2 linked regions of the Thioclava sp. GXIMD2076 genome follow. The protein of the gene in region 2 interacts with the protein of the main gene of each other region in a pairwise test. Links are inferred from orthologs where the notes say so. Each region holds a gene or a part of one and is shown on either strand. Other genes may lie near its edges.

Region 1 (14,951 bases), on a different replicon or contig from region 2:
GTGGCGAAACATCCCTCCACCGCTTCGGGCCAAAGCTCGAGCCACGGTTTAGGCAGGGCGGACTCGTTGTCGGGAGAGAGATCATGCACGAAAACCACATCGATACAGTCAAGCCCCGTGCGCTGGAGCGTATCCTCGATCGAACGCAGCGTCCCGTCACGGCTGTAGTCGTAGATCTCGATATTGGGCGACGGCGAGTAGGGCATCAGAGTCTGGTTGCGATATGCCGGACCCGCCTTCAACAGCCGTCCCACCTTGGAACTAAGCACAAAACTGTCGCGCGGCTGATGATGCAGGAACTGACCATAGCGTCGTTCCGCGACACCCAGACCGTAATGCGGCGCGACATCGAAATAGCGGATACCGGCTTCCCACGCCGTGCTCAGCGTGTCTGCCGCCTGCCGGTCGGTCGTGACGCGGAACTCGTTTCCAATGGGCACACCGCCCATACCGATGCGATGCGGGAGAGTATATCTTTGGGTCAAGAGAGCACCTGTTCTGTTACATGCCAATGCAACGATGCCCATAAAACGAAGTTCCACCCGCGGCGCCCGCTCGGGGAAAACATGTCAGGATGCAACGGAAAGAGGCTCAAGCCCGAAACTCGTGACGTCGTGGCCCGCAGCAGATCACAGCGCCGCCCAAGTTCTCGGGGGGCTGTGACCAAAGGCGGCCTGCCCTACCCGCAGGATGTGGTCCGTCATGGGCCGGCTTTATTCCGGGACGCGATTACTCGAGGGTCTGCCGGCTCGAGCGCAAAACGTAGCGGGTGCCTTCGGGCGCGTAGGTTACGCTTGCCTTGCCGATGAAACTCGCCGGAACGATGCGTTCGAGAAGTTTCGAACCGAAGCCTGATCGCTCTGGAGCCGCCACGGGCGGACCATCGCGCTCGCCCCATGCAAACACGAACTCTTCGCCCTCGATGCCCCAATCGACAGAAACCTTTCCGTTCTCGACCGAGAGTGCCCCATATTTCATGGCATTGGTGATCAGCTCATTGACCGCCAGCGACAGCGCAGTGGCCTGACGGCTGCCGATGACGACCGGAGGGCCGCTCATGACCAGAGCATCGGCAGTCACCACACGACCGTCGCAGATGCGTTTCACCAGCGCCTCGACGGTGGTCGCATTTTTGGCCCCATGCGCCAAAAGACTCTGCGCCTCGCTCAGCGCCGCCAGCCGCTCGCAGAAGGCGCGCGACATCGCCTCGATCTCGGGGCTGCCGCGCAAGCTGTGGCGGGCCATACTACTTATAATGGTGATCATATTGCGCATGCGGTGGCCAAGCTCGGCATTGGCGACCTCGGCTTGTGCCATCGCATCAACGGATTTCGAGGTCTCGACAACCGTATCCAGCATACCCAGCACCTGTCCGTTCTCGGCGCGGATCGGGCTATAGCAGAAGGTGAAATGCGCGTCCTCGGGATACCCGTTGCGTTCGATCCGCAGCTTGAAATCCTCGATGAACGTCGCCTCGCCCGCCATCGCGCGTTCCCAGATCGGCCCGATCTCGGCCCAGGCTTCCGACCATATCTCGTGAAACCCCCGCCCGATGCCCAGCCCCTTCTCGCCGAGGATCGGCGTGAAAGCGGAATTGTGAATGGTTATCCTCTCCGGCCCCCAGACGATCGCTTTGGGGAAATTCGATGCGAGCATCATGGATACGGCGGTGCGCAATTCGGGCTGCCATTGATGTATCGGTCCCAAAGGGGTCGATGTCCAGTCGAACGCAGCAATGACATCCGACATGGGATCGTCAGGTTGCAGAAATTGTGCCCTTGGATACATTGCGATGAACCTGCTCCTTTTACACCGTCGGACAATTACAGGGATCAGGGGACGATACAATCGCTGATCCGATCTTGCGGATAGTTTCCGGCAGAAAATAGGTCCGCTTAACTTACGGTCAATTGAAGGGCTCGAGAAGCTCCGGCCCGTCCGCCTCCAGCGCGAAGGGCGCGACCGGACGGTACCGGAAGCGGGGCGCCGCCCCAAGATCCGGATCACCAGCGCCCGAAAGCCAGAGCTCGCGCTCTCTGGCATCAAGCATCAACGGCATCCGGTGATGGATGGGCGCCATTGCGGCATTGGCCGCGCGGGTCATGACGGTGCAGGTCAGAAGATCGCCCCAGCGGCTCGCGAGCCCCGCTAGGTAGAAATTCTCCTCATTACCGGAGGGCAGGACAACAGTCGGCCGTCGCGCCCCTTTGGGCCCGCTCCATTCGTAGAACCCGCCCACGGGGATCAGACAGCGGCCATGGCGCCAGACCTGCCGGAAGCTCGGCTTGTCCCGCGCCTCCTCGATCCGCGCATTGAAAGTCGTGGCTTTCCAGTCCTCCAAGACACCCCTGTGCCACGAAGGCACCAGCCACCACCGCGCCTGCATCGCCACAAGCGGGTCTTTCCCCAAAATCACAACGTCCTGCGTCGGCTTGACGTTGTAGCGACGCTGGATCGGGTCGATCTTGAGCTGGGTGAAATCGGCTTCCGTATTACGGAGATTGGGGTCGATGATCCGTCCGCACATGGGCGTCACCCCGCCTCCTGAGCGGTTGCCGGCTTGCCCTTGGACTGTCTCCGGCAGCGCTCCGAGCAATAGAGCACATGCTCCCAGTCACGCTCCCATTTCTTCCGCCAGACAAAGGGGCGCTGGCAGACAGGGCAGATCTTGCTCGGCAGATCCGTCTTTTTCTTCATCCGCATATGCGCGCCCTCAGATCGAACCTGAGTCAGACATAGCGCGGCCGTGTAGAAATCCATCTCCCACCCGTTTGGTCTTTTGCACCTTATGCGTCTTTCCCTGATCTTTCCGCCCTCACCTCCCGAGCGATGGAGATGTCCCGCAAGGAAAGCAGCACATATCATCCGAACCGAGACTGCATCTCGATCACGGCAACCACACAGCCGGCTCCGCCACAGCGAAATCAACTTCTGGCACCAGAACAGATCGAAACCCGGATGGGAAGCGCAGACAATCTTCTGTCAGGATACGTTCGGGCCTGATGTGTTTTCGGCTCTTTTCAGGAGCTTGCAGGCGCTTTTGTTTTTTTGTCCAAATTCTAAAACTTGCTCTTGTATGTCCGTTAGTTGGTCGGCTATACGGGTCGACGGAGACGTGGCCGAGTGGTCGAAGGCGCTCCCCTGCTAAGGGAGTATACCGGGAACGGTATCGAGGGTTCGAATCCCTTCGTCTCCGCCACATACCATTTTGATTAAATGGCCTTGGGGCGCCCACCTATGTACAAGTCATAGGGCTTGCACACTCCGTGGCGACAGTATGTCCGATGCTCGGCATCCCCATACGAGCTGACTTCATATCCACCGCCCGATTATGCGCCCGATAGAGAAGGATGACATGCTGGCCCCTGCACAAACCTGAAGTGAGGCCGCTTATCGTGATCCCGACCCTTGCTCCGGAGCGGGGCCCCTCTGCCGCGAGCGAACCCGAAACATATCCATACCTGATTTCCCGCCCTCTCCCCAAGAGCGGCTACCTGCCTGGACGGGAGGGCGAAAAGCTATGGCAGAGAACGGATATCATACACGGCTGTATTAATTACGCTTCCGATGTATTTTTATTTCCGATGTAGAATTTATCAAACGCGCTTCCTTCCCCTATCTCTCCGGGTATCCGCCCGCCTTGCCGCGGGCTTCCAATCTATTCGGAGTTACTCATGCCTATCGGAGTCTGGGCTCTTACGGCTGCGGCGCTGGCTATCGGGATGGCGGAATTCGTCATTGTCGGGATCCTGCCGCAGATCGCCCGCGATACAGATGTCAGCCTTGCCACCGCAGGTCTGACCGTCAGCATCTATGCCCTTGCCGTGGCGGTTGCAGCACCGCTGCTGACCGCCCTGACGGGGCGGTTCGACCGCAAGAAGCTGGTGCTTGGCCTTATGGGGCTGTTCATCATCGCCAATACGCTCTCGGCCCTTGCGCCGAGCTTTAACATGCTCCTTCTGGGCCGCATCCTTTCGGGTGTCGTACAGGGGGTGTTCTATTCGGTGGCCACTGTGGTTGCCGCCCAGCTGGTGCCCAAGGAAAAAGCCGGGCAGGCGATTGCCACCATGTTCACCGGCATTACGCTCGCGCTGATCTCGGGGGTGCCGCTGGGCACGTTCATCGCCAATTTCTTCGGCTGGCGCGCGACCTTCATCGCGGTGACCGCCATCGGGGTCATCTCGATCCTCGCCCTGGCGCGCCTTTTGCCGAATAATATCGAGCGTCCGGCACCTGCCTCGTTCCTTGAACAGATGTCGGTGGTGCTCAAGCCGCGCTTGGCGCTTCTCTTCGCGATCACACTGGTGGGTTATGGCGGCTCGTTCGTGGCCTTCACCTATCTTTCGCCGATCCTCGAGACATTTACCGGCATGACGCCCAATGGGATCGGCACGCTCCTGTTCTTCTACGGGGTGGCCGTGGCGATCGGTAACCTGATCTGTGCGCGCCTTGCCGACAGGACCGGCGCGATGCCGGTTCTTCTGGGGATCTATGGCGTGATGGCCGTGGCGCTGTTGCTTCTGATCCCGTTCTCGGGCAGCCTCTGGACAATGGTGCCTCTGGTGATGGTCTGGGGGATCGTGGCGTTCGGGTCGGTCTCCATCCTGCAGCTCTACGCCGTCAATCAGGCCAGCATGATCGCGCCGCGTGCGGTCAATGCGACCTCGAGCATGAATATCTCGGCCTTCAATCTCGGGATTGCCCTCGGTGCGGGGGGCGGCGGCTGGGTTGTCGACCATCTGGGGCTCGGCATGACGGGGCCGGTTGCGGGCATCGTGGTGCTGGTAGGGCTCGCGCTGGCTGTTGTCAGCGCAGGGATCGACCGCCGCCATTGTGCCAGCCTGCGCGCAGGAAATGGCGGGGAGTGCCCCGAAGCCGCCTGAATGCCCGAAGACGAATAATAAAACGGGAGGCGGTCAGATGACCGCCTCTTCCAGTGCCAGATCGCGGATCACCTGCAACAGCGCCGAAGGGTCATCCTTGCGCCATGCCAGAGCCACGCAAAGCGAGGGAGCCGGATCTTCCAGATCGACGATCCGCATATCATCGCTTGCCGCACAATCGATGCGGTTGGTCACAAAACTGACCCCCATGCCCGCTTCCACCAGACACAGGCAGCTGCGGCCCTCGGTGCAGTCCTTGACCTTGGGCCGGAAGCCCGCGACCGAACAGGCACGGATGATCTCGTCATGCACTCCGGGGTTCTGCGCGCGCGGCGGAATGATGAAGGTCTCGCCCGCAAAGGCCGAAAGCGGCAGCGGCGCATTGCCAAGCGTTTTCAGATGGGGATGGCTCTTGGGAACAGCCAGACGCATCTGCTCGGTATGGATCTCCTGCACCTCCAGCGCCGGATCAGCGGCGGGCAGCAGCAGGAAGGCCGCGTCGATCTCGGCAGCCAGAAGCTGTCTGACCTGCGCATCGCTGGGCATCTCGTGGATCTGGAGGTCGATCTCGGGATGGCGCGCGCGGAAGCCGCGCATCACCGCAGGAAACACCGTCTGCATCGCCAGGGGCGTCACGCCGATGGCAAAGCGTCCGCTTTCCTCGGCAATCGCATGGCGGACCGAGCGCTGCACCTGATCGAGATGGGCCAAGAGCCCGTCCGCCTCACGCCTGAGCACAACCCCCGCCGCCGTCAGCGCCACACGCCGCGTGGTGCGCTCGAAGAGCTTCACCCCCAGCCTGTGCTCCAGCTGGGCCACGGTCTTCGTGACCACCGGCTGGCTCATATTCAGCATCTCCGCGGCACGGTTGAAATTGAGCGTCTCGGCCACCCGCAGAAAACAGCGCAGTTCCTTGATTTCCATTCGATACTCCATTTATTTCTATTTAGAATATATAATGATGCCGAATAAGAAATTAAACTCCCGCATTAAAAGCATATATGCTGAAAACAACCGAGAATGCAAGTAAAGGGGCACACTAGGAATGCACCGAAAGCTTACCACCTCAGGGTCGATGCCCGGGAGGGCATCGATCCATATGGCCCATGCAGGGCTGCCAGGCGGCGCCACATGCGGACCGCCATCCGATGCGGCGTCCCATTAAGGCGTCCCACCCGTTTGTCACACATCAGAAGGAGACAGAAATGTCGAAGGATGTAACCAGCCTCAATATCGCTAATTTTGCCGAGTTCATGGACACCCCCGGCCGTGTGAAAGTCCTGCGCTTCTGGGCCACATGGTGCCGCCCCTGTATCGCACTCGAGCCGGTCTTTAACGAGGTCGCCGCCGAGATGAAGGACAGCGCCGGCTTCGCCGAGATCGATATCGACAAAGCGCCCGAGATCGCAGGCACCTTCGGCATCCGCTCGGTGCCGACCGTCGTGATCATGAAGGACGGTCAGCCCGTCGATATGGTTGTCGGGCTGAACCCCAAAGCAAAATATGTCAAGGCCGTGAACGCGGCCTGAATACCCAACCCGCATATAGATAAGGAAATAGACCATGAGCGACATCACCCTGAGCGCCACCTGGCAAGGCGGCTTTGACGGCGAAGGTAAGATCACCGGCAAGAACCTCGAAGCGGGCATCGGCATCCCGACCGAATACGGCGGTTCGGGCGCGGGCACCGATCCCAAGACGCTGTTCACCTCGTCCACGCAGGCCTGTTTCACCCTGACCCTGCGTGCAATCACCGCCAAGCAGAACATCCCCGTCCAGACCCTTGCGGTTGACACGCAAGCCAAGGCATCGGGCGAGGAATTCGCGATCCATCACACTGCCAAGCTGGTTCTGAGCGCCAATGCGACCGAGGATGACCGCAGCGCAGCGGAAGCCGCGATCGCCCGTGCCGACAAGGTCTGCATGATCGGCAATCTGGCCAAGAAGGCGGGTGTCACCATTGACGTTACGCCCGAGATCACCGTCGAAGCGACGGCCTGACAGCGTGGGGGCGAATGCCCCCACATCCAGCAAGAGGGCTGCGTGATGGCCAAAGTCGAAATCTACACCACTCCCTATTGCGGCTATTGCTCGCGGGCGAAGTCAATCCTGAAGAGCAGGAAGGTCGCCTATACCGAGATTGATGCGGTTTCCCGCAGCAAACGGCAGAAGATGATCTCGCGCGCAGGCGGTGCGCATACCGTGCCGCAGATCTTCATCAACGGCATCCATATCGGCGGCTGTTCGGAGCTGATGACTCTCGAGCGCAATGGCAAGCTGACCCAGTTGCTCAAACTGGAGTAATCGGCCTCTTCCGCTTTGGCAGAGGGTCGGGTTTCCCAGTAGATCGGGCGGGCATGTCTATCGCCTGTTCCAGAGGCCATAGCACCAGAGAACGTGCGACAGAAACAATCTTTTCCCGCAGCCCCGACCGGGCATATGGTCCGAAGACGCGCACCGGCCAGACCCTGACGGCACCGTTATACGTCCGTCAGGGTCGGCGGTCGCGCCTCAGGCCCGGACCGGAATGACGATCCGGCCGCGCACCCCGCCATCGAGGAACTTCGAGGCCGTGGCAATCACCTCCTCAAAAGGAAGCTCGGTGGTCATCTCCTCGAGCTTGCCCAGATCGAGATCCTGGGCCAACCCCGCCCATGCCGCAAGACGGCGGGCTTTGGGGCACATCACGCTATCGACCCCCGCAAGTGTCACACCACGCAGGATGAAGGGGGCGACAGATGCCGGCAGATCCATGCCCGCCGCCAGCCCGCAAGCCGCCACCACCCCGCCGTAGTTGATCATCGACAGCATATTGGCCAGCACCGTACTGCCTGCAACATCGATACCCCCAGCCCAACGTTCCTGTCCCAAAGGCCGCGGCTTGCCCGTCAGCTCCGCACGGTCGATCACCCTGCTTGCCCCGAGACCGCGCAAATATCCGGCCTCCGAGGCACGGCCCGTCACTGCCGCGACCTCGAACCCCTTCGCCGCCAGAAGCGCGGTTGCCACGCTACCGACCCCGCCGGCCGCCCCGCTGACCACTACCTCGCCCTGCGCGGGCGTCAGACCATGACGTTCCAGCGCCTGCACACAAAGCATGGCCGTGTAGCCCGCCGTGCCGATGGCCGCCGCCTGACGCAGATCGAGCCCCTCGGGCAAGGGCACCAGCCAGTCCCCGCTGACCTGTGCGCGTTCGGCCAGACCGCCCCAGTGTTTCTCGCCCACACCCCAGCCATTCAGGATCACGCGGTCGCCCGGCTTGAAACCGGCATGTCCGCTTTGCACGACGGTGCCTGTAAAATCGATGCCGGGCACCATCGGGAAGCGGCGCACGACCGGTGCCGTGCCGGTAATCGCCAAGGCATCCTTATAGTTCAGCGTCGTATAGGCGACTTCGACCAGCACATCTCCTTCGGGAAGCTGCGCGTCGGCGATCTGCGTCAGCGAGACGGACTGACCGTCACCGGATTTGTCGATGACTATGGCTTTCATTATTTTATCCTTTGGTGAAACACGGCGGAGCGCCGCCAAGCATGTGAAGGAAGGTATCGGTAAAATTGCGTAGGGGATCAGGACGCAATTCGAGTTTGGCGCGCAGCACCGCCCCTTCCCAACCGATCCAGAACATCTCGGCCAGAGCCTGCGGGTCATGCCCGTCGGCCAGTTCACCCGCACTCTGCGCCTCGGCAAAAAGTGTCGCCGTGCGCGCCTGCCAGCGTTCCAGCACCGCCACGAGAGCGCCTCTGAACATATCCGGCAATGCGCCCATCTCCTGTCCGAGATTTCCCACAAGGCACCCGCGCCGAAATCCGTGGCGGGCCATCCCCTCTTCGGCCAGCTCGGCAAATACCCTGATCCGTTCGAGCGGCGAGCTGTTCGCACAGGCAAAAGCGCGCTCCAGCAGCGTGACGAAATAGGCGTCATAGGCCGCGATCAGTGCTAGACCGAAATCGGCCTTACTACCGAAATAGTGGTAGAAACTGCCTTTCGTCACCTTTGCGGCCTGCAGGATCTCGTCGACCCCGACTGCAGAATAGCCTCTTTCGGTCAGATGCTCGAGCCCTGCACGGATCAGGTTCTGGCGGGCCACCGAGAATTCCGGCGCATTTCGGGGACGACCGCGGCGGGGCTTAGGGGCGGGGAGATGCGGGGTGTCAGTCTGGTGCATGGATATTTTATAGACGATTCGGTCTAGAAAATAAAGCACCCGCGTGGACCACCTCTCCCCAGACCATCCCGCGGGGGTTAGGGCAGGCTCCGAGCCGTCTCGCAGCCCCACGGGATCGTGAAGAGAGGTAGTATCCCCATGTTACCCGCTGCCCCTCGCGCCGTCGCAGACTGACCGTCCGGTCGGCGCAACGCCTCGAAGGCCCGCCCCGCCGGAACAGATCAGGAGGAGGACCAGACATGCGCAAGACAACATCACGCGCGATACTCGTCACCGGTGCCGCCCGCGGGATTGGCCGCGCCATCGCGCTGCGGCTCGCCGAGGATGGCCATGATGTCGTGATCAACGATATTCCGGCCAATGAAGAGGCCGCAGAGGCCGTGGCGCAAGAGATCCGTGGTCTCGGCCGCACATCCGGCACCGCCATCGCCGACGTCTCGGAGCCCGAGGAGGTGCACCGCATGGTCGCCGATACTGTGGCCGCGCTCGGACGCCTTGATGTCATGATTGCCAATGCCGGTATCGCCCATATCCAGGGGCTTCTGGATCTCGATGTCGCGGATTGGGACAGGGTCATGGATGTCAATCTGCGCGGGGTCTTCCTGTGCTATCAGGCGGCGGCGAGGCAGATGATCGCGCAAGGCGGCGGAGGCAAGATCATCGGTGCAGCCTCTATCGTGGCCTATCGGCCCTTCGCGCTTCTCGGGCCGTATTCCGCGTCCAAATGGGCGGTGCGCGGGCTGACGCAGGCGGCGGCTATGGAATGGGCCAAACACGGGATCACCGTGAATGCCTATTGTCCGGGGATTGTCGGCACAAATATGTGGGATCTGATCGACGAGAAACTGGGCGCCGAAGAGGGCCTGGCCAAGGGCGAGGCGATCCGCAAATATGCGGGCGCGATCATGCTGGGCCGCGTCTCGGAGCCCGAGGATGTGGCCAAATATGTCTCCTATCTCGCCTCGGATGATTCCGATTACATGACCGGCCAATCGGTGATGATCGACGGCGGCATCCAGTTCTCGTGATGCGCCGGCGGTCAAACCGTTGAGACGGGCGCCATCCGCCTTAGATCAACCTTTGCGGGCACAGGTAGCATGGAGGTAATACCCGTTCCCGCAGATCGGCTGATAGGCTGGCGCTCTGGATATATCATCCGAACACCCCAAGGGAGGTTACATGGCGAAATTCGTCCATAGCATGATCCGCGTGAGAGACGAGGCGCGCTCGGTCGCGTTCTACGGCAAGGCCTTCGGTCTGACCGTGGCAGAGCGGCTGGACTTCGAGGATTTCACCCTCGTCTATCTGTCCAATGACGAGAATGATTTCGAGCTGGAGCTGACCATCAACAAGGGCACCGAGGCACCCTATGAGCTGGGCAATGGCTATGGCCATGCGGCCTTTGTGGTCGATGATCTCGAGGCCGAACATGCACGTTTTGAGGCCGAAGGCTTTGCGCCGCGCAAGATTGTCGATTTCAAGAACGGGGGCGAGCGGGTTGCGCGGTTTTTCTTTGTCGCGGACCCTGACGGCTATCAGATCGAGGTGATCGGGAAAGGAGGCCGCTTCAAATAAGACGCGACGACCGGCGTAGGAGGCGCCGGAATTCGGGAGGAGGACCCCAATGAAGACGAGAAACAAGAACGTGCTGCTGGGCAGCACGTCGACGGCGCTTGTCGCCGCGGTGTTCGGCAGTGCCGCACCGGCCAATGTCGGTCTGGGACTGGGCCGGCATGAATCCAGCCGCATCATCCTGATGCGCATGTTGCGGGTGATGTTCCCGCACCCATCCTTCAGCGATGCCCCTTACGAGCGCTGCGCCAAGGCGCTGATCGACGATGCGCGCCAGACACCCGGCCAGAAGATCTCTTTTGCCGCAGCCCTCGACAATCTGGCCGATGAGGGTTTTGCCGATCTGGGCGATGACGCGGCGCTGACCTATCTGCGCGGGATCGAGAAAACGGGCTTTTTCCAGCTCGTCCGTGCCAAGGCCGTGGTCACGCTCTATGACGACGAGGAGGTCTGGCAGGCGCTTGGCTATGAGGGCGCGAGCTTCGATCAGGGGGGCTATATCCACCGCGGCTTCAATGATCTCGACTGGCTGCCCGAACCACGGATCGAGGAATATGACGGGCAAGAGGGAGCACAGCCATGATAGAGCCGCGCATGAAACAGATCGCATTGGATGAAGAGGCCGTGGTCATCATCGGCTCGGGCGCGGGCGGCGGCACGCTGGCCTATGAGCTGACCCGTCAGGGGATCGCATGCGTGGTCCTCGAGGCCGGCCCGCATCTCAAGCCCGAGGACTGGATCAATAACGAATGGGAAGCCTTCAACCAGATGGCTTGGCTCGACCCGCGCACCACATCGGGCTCATGGCGGGTGGCACGCGATTTCCCCAACCTGCCTGCATGGATCGTGAAGGCCGTGGGGGGCACCACCACCCATTGGTCGGGCGCCACACCGCGTTTCAAGGCGCATGAGTTCAAGGCCGCCTCGACCTATGGCGCGGTCGAGGGCGCCTCGCTTCTCGACTGGCCGATCACGCTTGAGGAGATGGAACCCTATTACGACCGCGCCGAGAAGGCGATGGGCAGCACGCACCGGCACGGGCGCCCTGCCCTGCCGGCCAACAACAATTACAAGGTCTTCGCCAATGGGGCCGAGCGCGTGGGCTACAAGATGTATGCCACCGGCCCCTATGCCACCAATGCCGAACCCTATGACGGGCGTCCGGCCTCGGTGCAGGACGGGTTCAACTTTCAGGGCGACAAGAACGGCTCCAAATGGTCGACCCTTGTGCGCGAGATCCCTCGCGCGCTTAAGACAGGGCTGTTGGATCTGCGCCCCGACAGCACCGCCATCCGCATCACCCATGGCAAGGACGGGCGCGCCGATGCGGTGATCTATATCGATGGCGAGGGCAATCTGCAGCGGCAGGCGGCGCGAGTGGTCTGTGTTGCGGGCAACTCGATCGAATCCGCGCGGTTGTTGCTTCTGTCGGACAGTCCGCGCTTTCCGACGGGGCTGGCCAATGGCTCCGATCAGGTGGGCCGCAACTATATGCGCCACCTCACCGGCTCGGTCTATGCGCGCTTCGACAAGCCCGTGAAGATGTATCGCGGCGAGACAATGGCGGGGATCATTGCCGATGAAAGCCGCTTTGACCCCGCGCGCGGCTTTGTGGGTGGCTACTATATGGAGACCATCGCGCTCGGGCCATCCTTCCTTGCGGCCTTTGTCGAGCCGGGGGCCTGGGGGCCGGAATTTGCCGCGATCATGGAGGCTTATGCCAATACGGCGGGCATGTGGATCGTGGGCGAGGACATGCCGCAGGCCAGCAACCGCGTGACCCTTTCCGATACGGTGCGCGACCAGTGGGATCTGCCCGTGGCCAACGTCCATTTCGACGATCATGCCAATGATGTCGCCATGCGCGAATATGCCTATGCCCATGCCGAGAAGCTCTACGAGACCGTGGGGACCACCGGCACGCATCGCACGCCGCCCTACCCCTCGACCCATAACTTGGGCACCTTGCGCATGAGCGCACGGCCCGGAGATGGCGTGGTGGACCGCAATGGCCGCGCGCATGAGGTCGCCAATCTCTTCGTCTCGGACGGGTCGCAGATGACAACGGGGGCTGCGGCAAATCCCACGCTTACCATTGTCGCGCTGGCCATGCGTCAGGCCGACCATCTGGCAGGCGAGCTGAAACGCGGCACCCTGTGACGCGGGTCGGGCCTTCCGGCCCGCCCCTATCACCAAAGGAGGAAATGATATGTGTAGACTTTTTGTCGGAGCCCGATCCGATCTGTGGGAAAGCCAGACGCGCTCGATCCGAATGGATGGCATGGTGACATCGGTCCGGCTGGAGAAGTCGTTCTGGATGGTGCTGGAGGAAATCGCCGAGCGCGACAGCATGAATGTGCCGCAGCTCCTGCATCAGCTCTATAATGAAAGCCTCGATGAGGGCCATGATATCGGCAATTTTACCTCGTTCCTGAGGGTCTGCTGCATGCGCTATATCGATCTGCGATTACACGGGCTTGTCCATCAGACCATTGCGGGCTCGACCCTACCCGTCGAGGAGGTGCTCAGCCGCGAGGGCGAGATCTATGCTCGCCGCACGGCCAGACAGAGCGGTGCCGACCGCTCGCATTGAGCGCCCTGTCTCCCCTGCATGGGGGTGGCAGGTTCCGGCCGCCCGCAGAGCAGAAAGAGCGGCAGGTGCCTGCTGGCCCGGACCCGCGCAGGGCCTTCCCGTGCGCGGGGCGATCCCCACGAAATATATCTCCCCCCCGTTCACGTCGGCGTTTCAGGGCCAAGCCCGACTGGCAACCCAGCCGTAAACTGGATAGAGTGCGGATCAGCATCCATGTGAATGTCAACAAACGAAAATCATTCGGAATTCCAAAGATCCATGACCGCATCTGATCTCGTCATCCGGAACGGAGTCATCGTCACTTCGGCCGATATGCAAACCGCCGACATCGCCGTCACCGACGGCCGCATCACCGCCATCGGCAAAGACCTTCCGTCCGGCCGTGAAACCATCGACGCCACCGGCCTGTGGGTGCTGCCAGGCGGCGTCGACAGCCATGTCCATGTCGACCAACCGCTCTCGTCGGGCGCGGAAATCGCTGATGATTTCGCCTCCGGCACGGCCTCGGCGCTTGCGGGCGGCACCACCACGCTGATCGGGTTCGCGGTCCAGAAACAGGGCTCTGCCCTGCGCGGGGCGGTGGAGGAGATGATGGCGCGTGGCACCCGCTCGCGCTGCGATTTCGCCTTCCATATCCAGGTGACCGATGCCTCGGACGCGGCATTGGCCGAACTCGGGCCGCTCGCCGAGGAAGGGCACCGCTCCGTCAAGATCTTCATGACCGGCGGCAACCGGCTGGATGATGCGGCCTGCCTGCGCACGCTGGCCGCTGCCAAGAGTAATGACATGCTCTGCTGTATCCATGCCGAGAACCACGACCTGATCGCCTATCTCACCGAGGCACTGCTGCGTCAGGGCAACACGGCCCCCGCCGCCACGGCGCTCGCGCGTCCCGAGATCGGCGAGCGCGAGGCTGCCCACCGCATCCTGACGCTGGCCGAGGCGCTGGATGCGCCGCTGCAGATCTTCCATGTCTCGGGCGAGGCCACAGCGGCCGAGATCGCCGCCGCCCGCCATCGCGGTGTGCGGGCATGGTCGGAGACCTGCACGCAATATCTGGTCTTCACCGAGGAGGATTTCGACCGCCCCGGCATGGAAGGCGCGAAATTCCTGTTCTCGCCCTGCCCGCGCGGGCCGGACGCGCGCGAGGCGCTCTGGGCGCGGATCCGCGACCATACGATCGAGACCATCACCTCGGATCACTCGCCGACCTCTTTTGGCGGCGAGAAAGGCAAGCTCCACGCCGGCGAGAATGCGCCGTTCAACAAGGTCCCGAATGGCATCCCCGGCCTGGCGGCACGTCTGCCGATCGTCTTCAACGAGGGCGTCACCAAGGGCCGGATCGACCCGATGCGTTTTGTGGATCTGGTCTCGACCGCACCGGCAAAGCTCTTTGGCCTCTGGCCGCAAAAGGGCACGCTGGTGGTGGGCAGTGATGCCGATATCGTGCTGTGGGACCCCAAGAAACAGCGCATCCTGACCAACGAGATGCAGCAGCATGGCGTGGATTACACCCCCTATGAGGGGATGGAGACCACCGGCGCGCCGATCGCAGTCTGGCTGCGCGGGATCCGCGCATGGGAGGCGGGTGAAGTGCTGGCCGCCCCCGGCACGGGGCGGTTCCAACCCCGCGCGCCCTTCCCCAAGGCGGCGGTGCCACGCCATCCGGCGGGCTTCGACCCGCTGGCCTGAGGCCGGATACAAACCATGCGCCCCGACCGGTCGGGGCGCATGT
Region 2 (14,927 bases):
CAATTAACCCTGCGGATTGCCGCAACCATCATCGACGTGCTCCCAAATGGCGTTCTGCGGGTGCAGGGCAGTCAGGAGGTCCGGGTAAATTACGAGGTGCGCGAGCTGATCGTGACCGGATATGTCCGCCCCGAGGATATCAGCCGCCAGAACGAGATTACCTATGACAAGATCGCAGGTGCCCGGATCTCCTATGGTGGTCGTGGACAGATCTCGGATGTGCAGCAGCCGCGGATCGGCTCGCAGATCGCCGATATCATCATGCCGTTCTGAGGGGAGTTAGATGGGTAAGTTACTTCCGGTCATCTTCGTGATCCTCGGGCTTGCGATTGGCGGAGGTGCAGGCTTCTTCCTGCGCCCCGCTCCGCCCCCGCCTGAGGAAACGGCAAGCGCCGAAGGCGATGGCGCAGCCGAGGGAGAGCACGCCGCCGAGGATGGGGAGGCCGCAGAAGGCGAGGAGGGGGTGCCGACCTCCGAATTCGTCAAGCTCAACAACCAGTTCGTTGTGCCCCTGCTGGATGCGACCCGAGTTCGCGCGATGGTGATCCTGTCGCTGTCGGTCGAGATGCCGGTCGGTGGCACGGAGCGCGTCTATGCGGTCGAGCCAAGACTGCGCGATTCCTTCCTGCAGGTTCTGTTCGATCATGCGAATAATGGCGGTTTCGAAGGGGTCTATACTTCGACCGACAGGATGACAGAACTGCGTCGGGCTCTGTTGGAAACCGCGCGCACTGTGATGGGCAAAGACGTCAAAAGCATCCTCGTGTCGGATATTCTCCGCCAAGATAGCTGAGGAACGGCGCAGGTCCTTATGATTGACATGCGCGGAAATTTGCGAGTCTTGCGCGTCCAGCTAGTAAACCACACAAGCATTGTGCGCGGCTTACATTGGCAAGCTCCTCCGAAAACGCCTATATGGGGCGAAAGACAGGAGTTTGCCCGTGACGATCCATTTGCATGAGGGAGATCTGCCGGAAGGGTTGGATCTTGGCGCGGTAGTGGCCATTGATACCGAAACGATGGGGCTTGATCCGCGCAGGGACCGCCTGTGCCTCGTGCAGCTCAGTAGCGGCGACGGTAACGCCCATTTGGTCCAGATCGCCAAGGGGCAGACGGAGGCCCCGCGCCTGTGTGCCCTGCTGGCCGATCCCGAGATCGAGAAACTTTTCCACTTCGCGCGGTTCGACATCGCAGCGCTTTATAACGCCTTCGGTGTTGTGACTGCGCCGGTGTTCTGTACAAAGGTCGCCTCGAAGATGGTGCGCACCTTCACCGACCGCCATGGCCTGAAACTGCTTTTGCAAGAGGTGGCGGGGGTCGATATTTCCAAACAGCAGCAGAGCTCCGATTGGGGCGCTCCGGTTCTGACCGAGGCGCAGAAAGAATATGCGGCCTCCGATGTTCTGCATCTGCACAAGCTGAAGGCGGGGCTTCTGCCGCGTCTCGTGCGCGAGGACCGTCTGCAGCTCGCCCAGGCCTGTTTCGACTTCCTGCCCGCCCGTGCCCAACTGGATCTTCTGGGATGGGACGAGCCGAGCGATATCTTCCATCACTAATCCCAGTCCCCCATGATCCGTGACAACCGCCATTCCATGCTGGTCACCTGGGCCAAGACGCTGCTTCCTCTTGCGGCGCTTGTTCTGCTGTCGTCGGTCTTCCTGATCGGGCATCGGGTGGAGCCGGGCACGGTCATTCCCTATTCCGATGTCGATATCGAGGAACTGGCGCGTGAGCCGCAAGTGGTGGCGCCGGAATATGCCGGTGTCACAAAAGAAGGCGCTGCCCTTTCGGTGCGCGGTTCGCGGGCGATTCTCCAGCCCGGAAATGGCGACGGGAGTTCGGTGCAGCAGCTTGTGGCCAAGCTCCAGACACGGTCCGGGCTCGTGGTCGATCTCAATGCGACGGCGGGTCAGATCCGCCCCGATGAAGATCTGATAGAGTTGAGCGAGGGTGTGGCGATGCAGACATCGACCGATTACCGGATGCGCTCCGACCTGATCGAGATCAGCACGGACCAGACCCGCGTCCTTTCGCCCGGTGCGGTGCATGGCGAGGCGCCGATGGGGGTGCTCGATGCGGGTGCGATGGAGCTTTCCCAGCCCGAGCCTGGTGGGTCCAATAATCTGCTCTTCACCAAGGGCGTGAAGCTGGTATACCAGCCCCAAGAATGAAGGTGGTGTGATGCGGCAAATCTTGACGGCAATCATTGTGGCGGCTTCGATGGCGATCCCGTCGCTTGGCGCGGCGCAACAGGTGGATTTTGGCGGGCTGTCGACGAATACGAAGGCTCCAGTGGAGATCACCTCCGACAGTCTGCAGGTCGACCAGTCGACCGGTGAGGCTGTCTTCCGTGGGAATGTTCTCGTTGTGCAGGACGATATGCGCCTGAAAGCGGCGGAACTGCATGTGGAATACGGTCAGACGCAGAGCGAGATCAACCGGCTGATCGCTTCAGGCGGTGTTACGCTGGTGTCGGCGAGTGATGCGGCCAAGTCGCAGGATGCGGTCTATGACGTGCGCAATGGCAATCTGGTCATGACGGGTGATGTGCTGCTGACCCAAGGCGATAACGCGCTCTCCGGTAACAAGCTGACGGTCGATCTGACGACCGGGACAGGGCAGATGGACGGGCGCGTGCGCACGATTCTGGCGCCCGGGGGGCAATGATGGACGCAGCACTCGAACCGGCCAGCCATGGGCTGAGCGTAACCAATCTGCGCAAGGGCTACCGCAAGAAGGTGGTTCTGCGTGATGTGTCGCTGCGGCTGAACCGTGGCGAGGTGGTAGCGCTGCTAGGCCCAAACGGTTCGGGCAAGACCACCTGTTTTTACAATATCGCGGGGCTGATCACGCCGGATGCGGGGCAGGTGAGCATTGATGGTCGCAACGTGACCGGTCTGCCCATGTATCGCCGCGCGCGATTCGGAATCGGCTATCTTCCGCAGGAAGCGTCGATCTTCCGCGGGTTGACGGTCGAGCAAAATATTATGGCCGTTTTGGAAATAGCGGTGGAGGACCGTCACCGCCGCCGTGAACGGCTCGAGGAATTGCTAAGCGATTTCTCGATCGAACATCTGCGCAATTCGCCCGCTCTGGCGCTTTCGGGGGGCGAACGCCGCCGCTGCGAAATCGCGCGCTGCCTCGCAGCGGACCCGAAATATCTGCTGCTCGACGAGCCCTTCGCGGGCGTCGACCCGATCGCGGTGGGCGATATCCGCCATCTGGTGGCGCAGTTGAAAGAGCGTGGCATCGGGGTGCTGATCACCGATCATAACGTGCGTGAAACACTTGAAATCGTTGATCGCGCCTACATCCTGCACGATGGTCAGGTGCTCATGTCGGGCACGACGGAAGAGGTCGTCAATAACGAGGACGTCCGTCGCGTCTATCTCGGTCAGGATTTCCGCTTCCAGTAACTGGCGGATTTTACAGCGATGTGAGGCCGTAAGAACGTGCCGTCACATGGCTGTCATGTGCTGCAATGCGGCGACGATCACCCGTTGACTTCCCCTTGGGATCGTTCCCAAATGTAATCAAATGCGTGATCTGGTCATCATATTCCCGATGCTTTGCGCAGCCCTCACGGTGGCTGCCCGGTCCGCTTTTTTCCTTGCCCGATGTCGGGAACGAGCAGGAAAGGTGTGCCCCCTCACAGAATTTAACCGACTGTAAATATGGTGCCGAGCACCGTTGGTCAGTCATAAAGGAAGGAGACGCCATGCGTTACCAAATTAGCGGCAAACAGCTTGATATCGGTGAAGCTCTGCAGACCCATGTCAAAACCGAGCTGGGCAGCACGGTCGAGAAATATTCTCAACGACCGACCGATGCCACCGTCGTGTTTTCGAAAAACGCGCATGAGTATATCTGCGAAGCGACCGTGCACCTGTCCACGGGTCTGACTGCGCAGGCCAAAGGCGTAGCGACCGAGGTCTATGCTGCCTTCGACGCCCTTCAGGAAAAAATGGATAAACAGCTGCGCCGCCATAAGCGCCGGCTGAAAGACCATCAGGCGGCACGCACCACCGCAGTTGAATTCGAAGCGGCAGGGCTTTATGTGCTGGCACCGGAAGAGGAAGACGAATCGACCGGTGCGGAAGGGGGCGATGCGCCCATGATCGTGGCGGAGATGGAGACGCGGGTTCAGACCCTCTCTGTCGGTGATGCGGTGATGCAGATGGAGCTCGCCCATAAGCCGCTTTTGGTCTTCCGCAACGAAAAACATGGCGGGGTTAATGTTGTCTATCAGCGTGAAGATGGCAATATTGGCTGGATTGACCCCCGTCACAGCAAGTAAGCGCCTGATCTCCGAAAGGCGCGGAAAAAGGACCGATGGATCTATCCTCTCTGCTTCGCCCGTCAGCCGTTCGCGCGGTTGCCAATGTGGCTAGCAAAAAGCGTCTGTTTCAGGATCTGGCAGATATCGCGGCACAGGCTTACGGGCTTGATGCCGCGGTTATCGTGGATGCGCTGCAGGAGCGCGAAAGCCTAGGGCCGACCGGTGTGGGCCATGGTGTCGCGCTGCCGCATGCGCGTCTGCACGGGCTGGATCACGTTGTGGGCGTGTTCATGCGTCTGGAAAAACCGCTCGATTTCGATGCGGTGGACCGCCAGCCTGTGGATCTGGTCTTTGGCCTTCTGGCACCCAAAAGCTCGGGCGTGGACCACCTGAAAGCGTTGGCGCTCGTGTCGCGCACGATGCGCAATGAAGACACCTGCAAAAAACTGCGCTCCAACACCGATCCGGCTGCCCTGCATGGCGTATTGACCACCACGCATGGGCTTGCGGCCTAGTCCGTCCAGTCGGTGAAGCCGAACTGCATGTAATCACGGGAATAGGCGTCTTTCACCGCCTGTTCCAGCTCTGCCGAATAAAGGTCGGCCAAGGCGACACGCCCCTGATCGGACACCGGCAGGGGCGCTTTGCTGTCCAGCCCCACCGTTTTCAGGAGATAGGGCAGGTCCGTGGCCATCCGGTCCTCGCGCACCAGCAGGTCTGGCGTAGCAAAGCTGGCAAAGGCCTGCAGCATGGTCGACTGGCTCGCCCAGAGCTGGTGCACAGGCAGGCTGGTCTGACTGTTGAGGCTGGATTTCAACCAGAGCGCAAACTCCAGCAAGGCAGCGCGATGGGCCGTCAGATCGAGCGACTGTCCGTCCTTGGGCAAGGGCAGTTTGTAGGTCATGCGCAGCGCCTCGCGGGTCTGGGCGAAATTGTCCCAATCCAGGAGAGCGATAAAGGCCAGATGCACCCGCATCACCGGATGGCGCAACACGGTGAAGCTACGATGCTGCGGGGTCTGGCGTTTCCACTGTCGCAGGGTCTTTTGCGAGAAACCTTCGGTGATGTCGCCCAATGTCCCCATCCAGCCGCGCAGCTCCACATCGGAGGCAGGGCGTAGCGGCATATAAAGCAGGCCGGCCTTGCCGGAGCTGGTCCCGATGAAACCCGGCACATTCGGCCCGCGGCGGGGCTCGAAATTGGGGGTGCGTGAGAGGTTGAACCGGTCCAGACGGGCGAGTGAGGCCTCCATCTGCGCGAAATTCGTGACCTTCTCCTCCAACCCTTCGGGATTCTGCACGACCAGACTGTCGGGTAGGGCATCGGGGCCATCGGCCACGCCCAGCCATTTGGCCAATCCGTTGAGCACCTCGATATCCTGCGCATCCTCGTAATCGATATAGAAGGCGCTCTGGCCCGAGACCTGAAGCGCGTTCATTATCTTGATCTGGAAATTCTGCAGTGCCTCGAGATGGTCCTCGAATTCCACCGCATCAAACTCGGCTTGTGCCACGCGGCGGTGCTTGGCATCGCCAAGCTTCCACTGACCGGTCGAGCGCGCGATCTTCAGGCTGACATAGCTTTCGATCGGATTGCGGGTCAGCACGATCTTGGCGCATTTGGGGTCGTTGAGCATCGGCCCGAGCACGCGCGGATCATGTTCGTGGAAATAGCGGCAGCCGTTCAGACCCGGCGCCTTGCGGATCTTTTTCCACAGCTCCTTGGGGTCGGCATCGCGCGTGGCCTTGCTGACGCCCAACAGTTCGGCCTTGTTGGGATAGCCAATCAGGACAGGGTTGAAGGCCTCGCCATGGCAATGGGTATCGGGCAGCATATTGATGGCCGCTTCCAGCAGGTTGGAGCCGGTGCGCATCTCGGCCAGAATGACGAAGCTTTCGAAATTTGCCATAGGATCACTTCAATAATGGAGCGCGCTTGCGGCGCGATGTCAGGGAGTCGGGAGAACTCACGATAGAGAAATCCCCCATCAGTTGCGGCTGCATGCCTTGGTTCTTGAGGTTCTGCAGGAATTGCCCGAAGCCGGTCAGGTCCACCATCTGTGGCATCTCGGTGATGCGGCGCGCCGAGCGCGGGCTGATCTCGTCGATGATGGTCTGCATATGCTCGGTCGGATTTTCCAGATATTCCTGCAGGTTCCAGAACCGCACCCGTGCCTTCACATACATAGACCGCAGGATCTCCAGCTCGGCCAGCTCGTTCTTCTGCAGCCATGCGGCCTCTTTGCGCACCACCGAAAAGGGTTCGGTCGAGCGGAAAAGCGGGATGGCCCAGGCGCCCGTGATGATCGAGATCTGCGCATTGGGATCGGTTGCGGTGAACCAGCCAAGCGCCTGATTGTCCTTGGCGCTCATCATGAAACACTGCCGCTCGCCGCGCGCGTTCCAGAGCAGGTTGGTCAGGAAGGCCTGCGGAGCATGGTCACGGATCTCCTTATTGGCGGGCAGGCAGCCGTTGAACATCGGGTCACGGCCCGCAAACTCCACCCCCCAAGGCGCAAAAAGCCGCCCGTGCACGCGTCCGGCCACATGTTTCGACAGCCAGCCCTCGAAATTCTCGTAAAGGTCGGAGAACCCCTGAAACAGCGAATAGGGGCCAGCGGTCTTGCCGTTCTCGTGGTCGCGATGCGGAAAACGCGACTGCATATAGAGGCCGGGTCGACCGCGCGTCCGGCGTTCAACCGCTTTGGTAAACAGCCGGTCGATCTTGGACGGGTTCGGCTCGGCAATCTTCTCGGCGGGTTTCTTGACACGCAGGAAGGTCGAATAGAGCCGGTCCGCCTTGGGCCAGATCTTGCGCGCCATGAAACAGTCCGAGCGGCGCAGAAGCTGCAGGTGGTCATCGTAGAAGATATGCGGTTTGCCCTGAAAATCGAATTTGGTCAGGGTGAGCGAGCGGCTTTCGATGGAGGTGGCATAGATGCGGGCGAGCGACTGGAAATAGCTCTCGTCGGGGATCCAGACCTTCTTGAAGTAGCGGTCATAGATGGCACGGTCCTTATCTTTGAGGATCGCGGTCAGGGTCTTGCGGGTCAGACACCACCATTGGCTGCCCATATGCGGCACGAGCCCTTCGGGAAGCTTGCGGTTCACACCCAGCCGGCGCTGGAGGGCGACGTAATCATCGAAGAGGCGGCGGTGTTTGCGCCACGAGAAGGGGAAGCGCAATGTGAAGCGTTCCATATCCAGCCCGCCCTGTGTCCAGCCGACCTCTGATGTGGTGACCGACTCGATGAAATCGGTCCAGGGACGGGCATCAAGGAAGGCGCGTAGCTCGTCGAGCGGGCGCAGCGGCAGGCAGGAGCCAGAGGCCAGATAGACATGGCGGGCGTCTGCGTGGCGGTCGAGCATCTGCTCGGCCCCCGCCTGCGCCGCGGCTACCAGCGACCATGTGCCCCATTCACAGGCGAAGCGCTCGCAGAACGAGACATGCGGAAACTCGGCAAGCGCCTTGACCATGCCATCATAGGCCGAGGCGGAGACGCGTTTGTCGACATGGATGACCACAGGAGCATCCTGCACCGCCCAGTGGCGGGCGACCTCCGCCGCGCGGTCGAGTGCCGTGTGGCACATCATGACAAAGCCCACGCTCATGCCCAGTTCCCCTTGGACATCAGGCCCAGAATTTCCAGCTGGCGCCAGTTGATGTATTTTTCGGACCAGCGGCACCACAGCTCGCCGTCATCGGCCAGCACTTCGGCATAGGCCTTATATTCGCGCGAGCCCGAATAATGCTGTTTGCGGGTGATCTCTTCCTCGACCTTGTCGTTGAGAACCGACAGGAATTTGGCATGGAGCAGGCAGCCTGAGGTCCGTTCGCCGCCCCATTCATCATAGGTCAGGTTCAGGTTGCGGGGCAGGGCCATATGGGTCGAGCTGAGATAGACGTAGTGCTTCTGCCAGCGGATCAGCGGGATCTTGTTGAGCGAGGGTGCCTGATCGGGGGCGTCGGCAAAGAATTTCCGCGCGCGTGGCCCGCCCTGTATCCACAGGTTCTGGTGCAGATGGTTCTTGCTGATCGTGTAATTGCCGCTATCGAACCAGCAGGCGATATCGAACGGGTTCTGGCCCTCCTGATAGGGCTGATCCTCGAGCCGACCCTTGGGATACATATCCAGCAGCATCGCCGGAAAATGCGGGATCTCGTAGGTATCAAGCCAGTCGGTCAGCGCATCGATCGTGCGGGTATCGCAGAAGGGGAAGATAAAGAATTCGTCGGGATCGACGGTCAGGCACCAATGCCCTGTGCCATAGCGGCGCAGTAGATGGTTGATCCAGTCCATCCCGAAGCGCGAGCGCCGGTAGCTCGCATCGGTGCGCCAGAGAGAGACATCGGGCTGGGCCGCGAGATATTCGCGTGAGCCGTCATCCGAGCCGTTATCGACCATGATGAAATGATGGCAGCCCATCTCGCGATAGTAGCGCAGGAAATAGGGCAGGCGGATACGCTCGTTGCGCAGGGTCACGAACACGAGGATATCATCGGGACGGATCGCGCGGGTTCTATCGGCAACAGAGCGCAGCTCGCGGCGTTTGCGGAACGCACGGAACAGGAACTTCTTGCGTTCCAGACGTAATTTATAAAGTTGCCTGACTGTCACTCAATCACTCGCGCCCGCATGTGGCTTTATTGCCCGATCTTCTTTTCAACAGGATTAACGGGCCAATATTTTACCATGGCATCTGTCGTCTGATGGCGGGTTGACCGGGTGCGGTCACGCTAGGCCATCTCGCGGTGGGGGTAAATAATTCGTGGTTAATTAGCTGTGGTTTCATCGGATTTTGTGCCCCTGCTGCCGCGCGTGATCAGGCCCAGAGCCTCGAGATGCGCGGCCGTGGGGCCCGTGGCGGTTGGCGGTCCTGCAAGAATCGGGTCATCGGTCAGGGCGTCGTAATACCGGGTGTAATTCTCGACATGGGTGAAATGCTGCTTGCGATGCTGGTCCTCGCGGGCGCGATCCATCGACGAGGCCAGAAACTTGCTATGCAGAAGGGCACCTGTCATCAGTCCATGCCGTGGATCGAAACCGCGGTTCAGGCGGCGCGGCAGCAGAAGATGGGTCGAGCTGAGATAGGCATAGCGCCAGTGCCAGCGCAGCAGCGGTGTTTTGTGCAGATGGGGCGCATGATCGGGCCTCTCACGGAAGAAGCACCGCTTGCGGGGGCCACCACGGATCGAGATGTTTCCATAGCGGGGCTGATATTCCCAATCATAGCCCCATGCGTCGAATGCGGTAAGATCATCGAGCGACAAGGCACCAGACAGCGGGCCTTCGGGATAGAGATCCAGCATCAGCGCCGCCATCACGTCCTGGCCAGCCGCATCGAGCTGGCGGGTCAGCGCGGGGAGGGGGGTTGTGTCATGGTCGGGATAGACAAGAAGCTCGTCGGCATCCACCGTCAGACACCATGCGCCCTGCCCATGGGCCAGAAGAAGCCCGTTGATCCAGTCCATACCGAAACGGGCATCGCGGTAGCTCGCACGTGTCTGCCACAGCCAGACGTCGGGTTGGGCGGCCAGATAGGCGGCGCTGTCATCATCCGACCCGTTATCCACCATGAGAAAATGGCGCACCCCGAGACGGCGGTAATGTTTCAGGAAATCGGGGAGGCGCTCCATCTCGTTGCGCAAACAGCAGAACAGCCGGATGTCATCCGGGCCGGCGGTAAATGCGCGCGTGGGCGGCGACAATTTTCTGCGCGCCAGATAGGCGCGCAGAAGGGCGTTCCGTCGTTTTTGTCGCAACCGGTATGCAGACCAGAGCGTGTGGGTCTGCATCGGACAGCACTCCTGACTGGGTCAGGAATTATTCTGCATATTCCGGCGCCTGATGCCAGCGCCATGCATCGGCAATCATGGTTTCCAGCTCGGCGCGTTTGGGCTCCCAGCCAAGGACATCCTTGGCCTTCACCGACCCCGAGACCAGAACAGCGGCATCGCCCTCGCGGCGTTCGCCCTCTGTGATCGGCACTTCGCGATTGGTGACATTGCGCGATTGCGCGATCACTTCCCGCACCGAGAACCCGTTGCCGGTGCCAAGGCAGAAGACCTCGGAGGGCTTGCCTTCCTCGAGCCATTTCAGCCCCAGAACATGGGCATCGACCAGATCCGAGACATGGACGTAATCGCGGATGCAGGTGCCGTCGCGGGTGTCGTAATCCGAGCCGAAAACGGTCAGAGCCGCGCGTTTCCCGGCAATCGCATCCAGCATCAGCGGGATCAGATGGGTCTCGGGCACATGTTGCTCGCCCACCTGCGCCTCCGGATCGGCACCGGCCACGTTGAAGTAGCGGAAGATCACCGAGCGCAAGCCGTGGCTCTTGCCGAAATCGCGCAGCATATCCTCGATGGCACGTTTCGAGCCGCCATAAGCATTGATCGGGAATTGCGGGGTTTCTTCATTGAGAACCACACCGTCCTGATCGCCATAGGTCGCGCAGGTCGAGGAAAAGACGAATTTGTCGATCCCCGCATCGATGGCGGCCTCGATCAGGTTGAGCGCGCAATTCACATTGGTCGCCCAGTATTTCGAAGGGTTCTTCATCGACTCGCCAACGAGCGAGAGCGCCGCGAAATGCATCACGGCGACAGGCTGGTATTTGGCGATTACCTCGTCAAGGCGGGCCCGGTCATGAAGATCGCCGACTTCGAGAGGACCGAATTTGACGGCCTCTTTCCAGCCGGTGGAAAGATTGTCGAAACAGACGGGGACATAGCCCGCCTGCTGGAGAGCTTTACAGGCATGCGAGCCGACATAGCCCGCACCACCCGTCACAAGAACATGTTTCGTCATATTATTCGGCAGCAGCCCGCATGGTCATGACATCGCCGAGATATTCCGCGAATTCGTCCTTGAGGTCGTCGCGCGCCAAGCCAAAGGCCACGGTGGCCTGCAGGAAGCCCGCTTTGGAGCCGCAATCGAAGCGCTGGCCGTTGAAGCGGTAGCCATAGACCGGATTGCCGGCTTCGATTTCCTGCGCGATCGCGTCGGTCAGCTGGTACTCGCCACCGGCGCCGGTGGTCTTCGATTCGATTGCGGCGTCGATATTGTTCAGGATCTCGGGCGTCAGGATATAGCGGCCGATTACAGCGAGATTGGACGGCGCTTCTTCCGCCGGCGGTTTCTCCACCATGCCATTGACCTTATAGGTCGTGCTGTTCACCTGATCGCAATCAAGCACACCGTAGGACGAGATCTTCGAGTTCGGTACTTCCATCGCGGCCACATAGTTGCCGGGATTCTCGTTATAGGCCTCGATCATCTGCGCGAGACAGGGTTTGTCCGCGGCGATTACGTCATCGGTCAAGATGACGGCAAAGGGCTCGTCGCCGATCATGCGGCGTGCGCACCAGACAGCGTGGCCCAGACCCAGCGCGCGACGCTGGCGGACATAGGCGATGGCGCCCGACGGCATGTTCGTTTTCTCGAGTTCCTCGAGGATTGCGGTCTTGCCCTTGGCGCGCAGCGAGGCGTCGAGCTCGGGGGCGTCGTCGAAGTAATCCTCGAGCGCGGACTTGCCGCGCGAGGTGACGAAGATGAATTCGGTGATGCCTGCAGCACGCGCCTCGTCGATCGCATACTGGATCAGTGGGCGGTCAACCAGCGTAAGAATTTCTTTCGGAATGGATTTGGTCGCTGGCAGGAATCGGGTTCCAAGACCTGCCACGGGAAAGACAGCTTTAGTGACCTTGCGTGTCATCAAGCACCTTTTTTGTTATCCGAGTGCGGAGCTGCACCCAATGCATGTTACTCAATGCTACACACGGAGTTTGGTTCCAAACAAGTCTGCGTGTGCGCATAAATTAATCCGGCGCGATTGCGATTCTGTCGCGGCTACCGGCCGGCTCTGTTGTTCAATGTGTTGAGATTTACCGATTAATCAAGTTAGCATATGGAACCTTCGGCTGAACTTCGCCATCTTTGCGTTGATCAATCAGTATATGAACAGGTTAACGTAGCGAAAATTTTAAGCAAAACAGTGGATCTTTGACTGGATCTTGGGGCGCATGGCTCGATACGCCATGCGCCAAAGCCGTCAGGCGAGTCCCATTTCGGCCATCATGGCCTCGATCCGCGCCACATCCGAGGGGTTGTTCAACTCCCAGAACTGCCGGCCTTTCGATTCGACCTCCACGCAGAGGATGTCATGGCCGTTCTCGAGGAATCGCAGCTGCTCGAGCCCTTCAAGCTGTTCGAGCGGGCCGATCTCCCATTCGGGATAGCGGGCCAACGCTTCGGCCCGATAGGCATAGGCGCCCACATGGTGGAAGACGGGGGTCGGCGCATCGGGGGCATAGGTCTGGCCGGTAAAGGGAACGACCTCCTTCGAGAAATAAAGCGCCTGATGGGCCGCGCCGAAAACCGCCGTCGTGCCGCCCACGCGGTCGTTGCGGCGGTCTTCCTTCAGGGCCTCGAGCATGGCGCCCTCACAGCGCAGCACCGGTGTGGCCAGATCCAGGTCACTTCCCTTGATGCCCTCGATCAGCGCCTCGATGAACCAAGGCGGCGTCAGCGGGGCATCGCCCTGCAGGTTGACCACATAATCGAACCCGCCACCCAGATTGGCATGGGCCTCGGCACATCGCTCGGTGCCATTGCGGCACTCGGGCGAGGTCATCACGACCTCGGCGCCAAAGCTCTCGGCCTCGGCCTTGATCCGGTCGTCGTCAGTGGCCACCACGACCCGCAGGTCGCCTTCCACCGACATGGCCGCGTCCCAGCTCCGGCGGATCAGGGTCTTTTTCTCGCCGGTCGAGCCGGTCAGCGCCACCAGCGGCTTGGCCGGATAGCGGGTCGACGCGTAGCGCGCCGGAATAACGATAAGGGTCGACATTATTTTACCAGCAGAACGCCCGGAGCATAGGCGATGAAGAAGGGATTGCGGAAGCCGTCCTTGCCATAGACGAAGGTCTTGTGCTCGTCGAAGGTGACCATGAGGCCACCCGCGCCGCGCAGGACCGCGTCACCTGCCGCCGTATCCCATTCCATAGTCGGGCCGAGGCGCGGATAGAGATCTGCCTCGCCTGTGGCCACCAGGCAGAATTTCAGCGAGGAGCCCGCCGAGGTCATGTCCTTCACGCCATACTGGCCGATATAGTCGTCGGTGGCCTGATCGCGGTGCGATTTTGAGGCCACGACCATCAGAGCGCGGTTATCGGGGGTGGAGACGGCAATCGGGCTCAACTCGCCCGGCTGATCCTTGTCGAAGCTGCCCTTCTCCTCGACCGAGCGCCCATCGGCCAGCGTATAGAAGAGACGCTTGATGGCAGGCGCATAGACAATACCCGCCTTCGGCACGCCATTCTCGACATAGGCAATATTTACGGTGAACTCGCCGCGACGTTTGATGAACTCTTTAGTGCCGTCGAGCGGATCGACGATGAGGAAGGTCGAAACCTCCAGATTATGGCTTGTAGCCTGCTCTTCGGTCACCAGCGCTACATCGGGGAAGGCCGCGCGCAGCCCGTCCGAGATGATCTTGTCGGCCGCTTCATCCGCCGCCGTGACAGGGCTGTCATCGGATTTGGATTTGATCTCGAAATCGGGGCCATCATAGATTTCCATGATTCGGTCACCGGCTTCGAGCGCCAGCTTGCGCATGGTGGGAACGAGCTTTTCATAATCCATGAGGTCTCCAATTCGTCGCGATTGCGGCTTATTACTGTCTAGCTGTCACAGTTATGATAGGGCATCAAGCAAACAGCAAGTTTTGCAAGACATATTGTGTCTTACGCGGCAGAGTGCGGGATTATGTTCAAAGCGCAACAGAGTAATTCAACGATCGGGTCGGGCTTCAGTCTTCTGGGGCTGATCTATCACGCGACCGTCCGCGAGCTGCGCAAAAGCCACGGAAACGCGGTCATCGGGCTTTTGCTCAATATGCTGCAGGTGGTGATCCTCGTCTTCACCTTCTACATCATGTTCGGTGTGCTGGGGCTGCGCGGCAGCGCGGTGCGGGGCGATTTCCTTCTGTATATCATGAGCGGGATCTTCCTGTTCCTGACCCATACCAAGGCGATGAGCGCGGTCTTCGGGGCAGAGGGCCCGACCTCGGCGATGATGAAGCACGCACCGATGACGACTGCGATCTCGATCTCGGCGGCGGCCCTGAGCGCGCTTTATATCCAGCTGCTCTCGATGATCGTGGTGCTTTATCTCTACCATGCCGCTTTCACTCCGATCACTATCTATGATTGGGTAGGGGCGATGGGGATGGTGTTTCTGAGCTGGTTCACCGGCGCCGCCATCGGCATGGTCCTGCTGGCGGCAAAACCCTGGGCTCCCGATGTCGTGCGGGTCATCCACCAGATCTATTCCCGCGCCAATATGATCGCCTCGGGCAAGATGTTTCTGGCCAATACCCTGCCGCATAAGATGCTGGTCCTGTTCAACTGGAATCCGCTCTTTCACACGATCGATCAGGCGAGGGGCTTTACCTTCATCAATTACAACCCGCATTTCTCGAGCTGGCACTACGCACTCTATGTCGGGCTGGCGCTTATGATGATCGGGCTGATGGGCGAATTCTATACACGCCAATATGCGTCGGTCTCTTGGGGAGCCAAGCGTTAAGCCCTTTTTCGGCGAGGGCTTTGTTCGGCAAGTAAAAGCCCCCGCGGCTGAAAGCTC

The links.
Region 1: the proteins of WDB91_RS02430 (region 2) and WDB91_RS14335 interact in binary tests that used the Escherichia coli proteins (3 or more experiments, as listed by UniProt). The link is inferred for Thioclava sp. GXIMD2076 from one-to-one orthologs.

The regions. Positions count from the first base shown.
Region 1 is NZ_CP149933.1:78,723-93,673, reverse strand. Bases 7,216-10,192 are described here. They hold WDB91_RS14335 (TetR/AcrR family transcriptional regulator), read right to left. Parts: upstream 9,052-10,192; coding sequence 8,380-9,051; downstream 7,216-8,379. Other genes in these bases: WDB91_RS14330 (glucose 1-dehydrogenase), read left to right, coding at 9,291-10,079; WDB91_RS14340 (MDR family oxidoreductase), read right to left, coding at 7,395-8,375. Outside these bases: WDB91_RS14390 (aldo/keto reductase), read right to left, coding at 1-485; WDB91_RS14385 (HWE histidine kinase domain-containing protein), read right to left, coding at 730-1,749; WDB91_RS14380 (SOS response-associated peptidase), read right to left, coding at 1,907-2,527; WDB91_RS14375 (DUF2256 domain-containing protein), read right to left, coding at 2,533-2,703; WDB91_RS14365 (MFS transporter), read left to right, coding at 3,675-4,883; WDB91_RS14360 (LysR family transcriptional regulator), read right to left, coding at 4,917-5,807; WDB91_RS14355 (thioredoxin domain-containing protein), read left to right, coding at 6,089-6,412; WDB91_RS14350 (OsmC family protein), read left to right, coding at 6,447-6,884; grxC (glutaredoxin 3), read left to right, coding at 6,930-7,187; WDB91_RS14325 (VOC family protein), read left to right, coding at 10,231-10,626; WDB91_RS14320 (hypothetical protein), read left to right, coding at 10,676-11,206; WDB91_RS14315 (GMC family oxidoreductase), read left to right, coding at 11,203-12,783; WDB91_RS14310 (ribbon-helix-helix domain-containing protein), read left to right, coding at 12,833-13,216; hydA (dihydropyrimidinase), read left to right, coding at 13,475-14,908. UniProt on the Escherichia coli protein: Involved in response to both electrophiles and reactive chlorine species (RCS). Represses the transcription of the nemRA-gloA operon by binding to the NemR box.
Region 2 is NZ_CP149932.1:484,425-499,351, reverse strand. The notes cover bases 11,233-14,185. They hold WDB91_RS02430 (manno-octulosonate cytidylyltransferase), read right to left. Parts: upstream 13,132-14,185; coding sequence 12,334-13,131; downstream 11,233-12,333. Other genes in these bases: WDB91_RS02420 (ABC transporter permease), read left to right, coding at 14,049-14,185; cysQ (3'(2'),5'-bisphosphate nucleotidase CysQ), read right to left, coding at 13,131-13,925; galU (UTP--glucose-1-phosphate uridylyltransferase GalU), read right to left, coding at 11,233-11,997. In the rest of the region: flagellar basal body L-ring protein FlgH, read left to right, coding at 1-273; WDB91_RS02495 (flagellar basal body-associated FliL family protein), read left to right, coding at 284-793; WDB91_RS02490 (ribonuclease D), read left to right, coding at 942-1,556; WDB91_RS02485 (hypothetical protein), read left to right, coding at 1,569-2,171; lipopolysaccharide transport periplasmic protein LptA, read left to right, coding at 2,182-2,667; lptB (LPS export ABC transporter ATP-binding protein), read left to right, coding at 2,664-3,416; ribosome-associated translation inhibitor RaiA, read left to right, coding at 3,719-4,297; WDB91_RS02465 (PTS sugar transporter subunit IIA), read left to right, coding at 4,333-4,794; WDB91_RS02460 (nodulation protein NodH), read right to left, coding at 4,791-6,188; WDB91_RS02455 (beta-1,6-N-acetylglucosaminyltransferase), read right to left, coding at 6,193-7,890; WDB91_RS02450 (glycosyltransferase family 2 protein), read right to left, coding at 7,887-8,897; WDB91_RS02445 (glycosyltransferase family 2 protein), read right to left, coding at 9,053-10,075; UDP-glucose 4-epimerase GalE, read right to left, coding at 10,104-11,090; more of galU, read right to left, coding at 11,092-11,232; more of WDB91_RS02420, read left to right, coding at 14,186-14,870. UniProt on the Escherichia coli protein: Activates KDO (a required 8-carbon sugar) for incorporation into bacterial lipopolysaccharide in Gram-negative bacteria.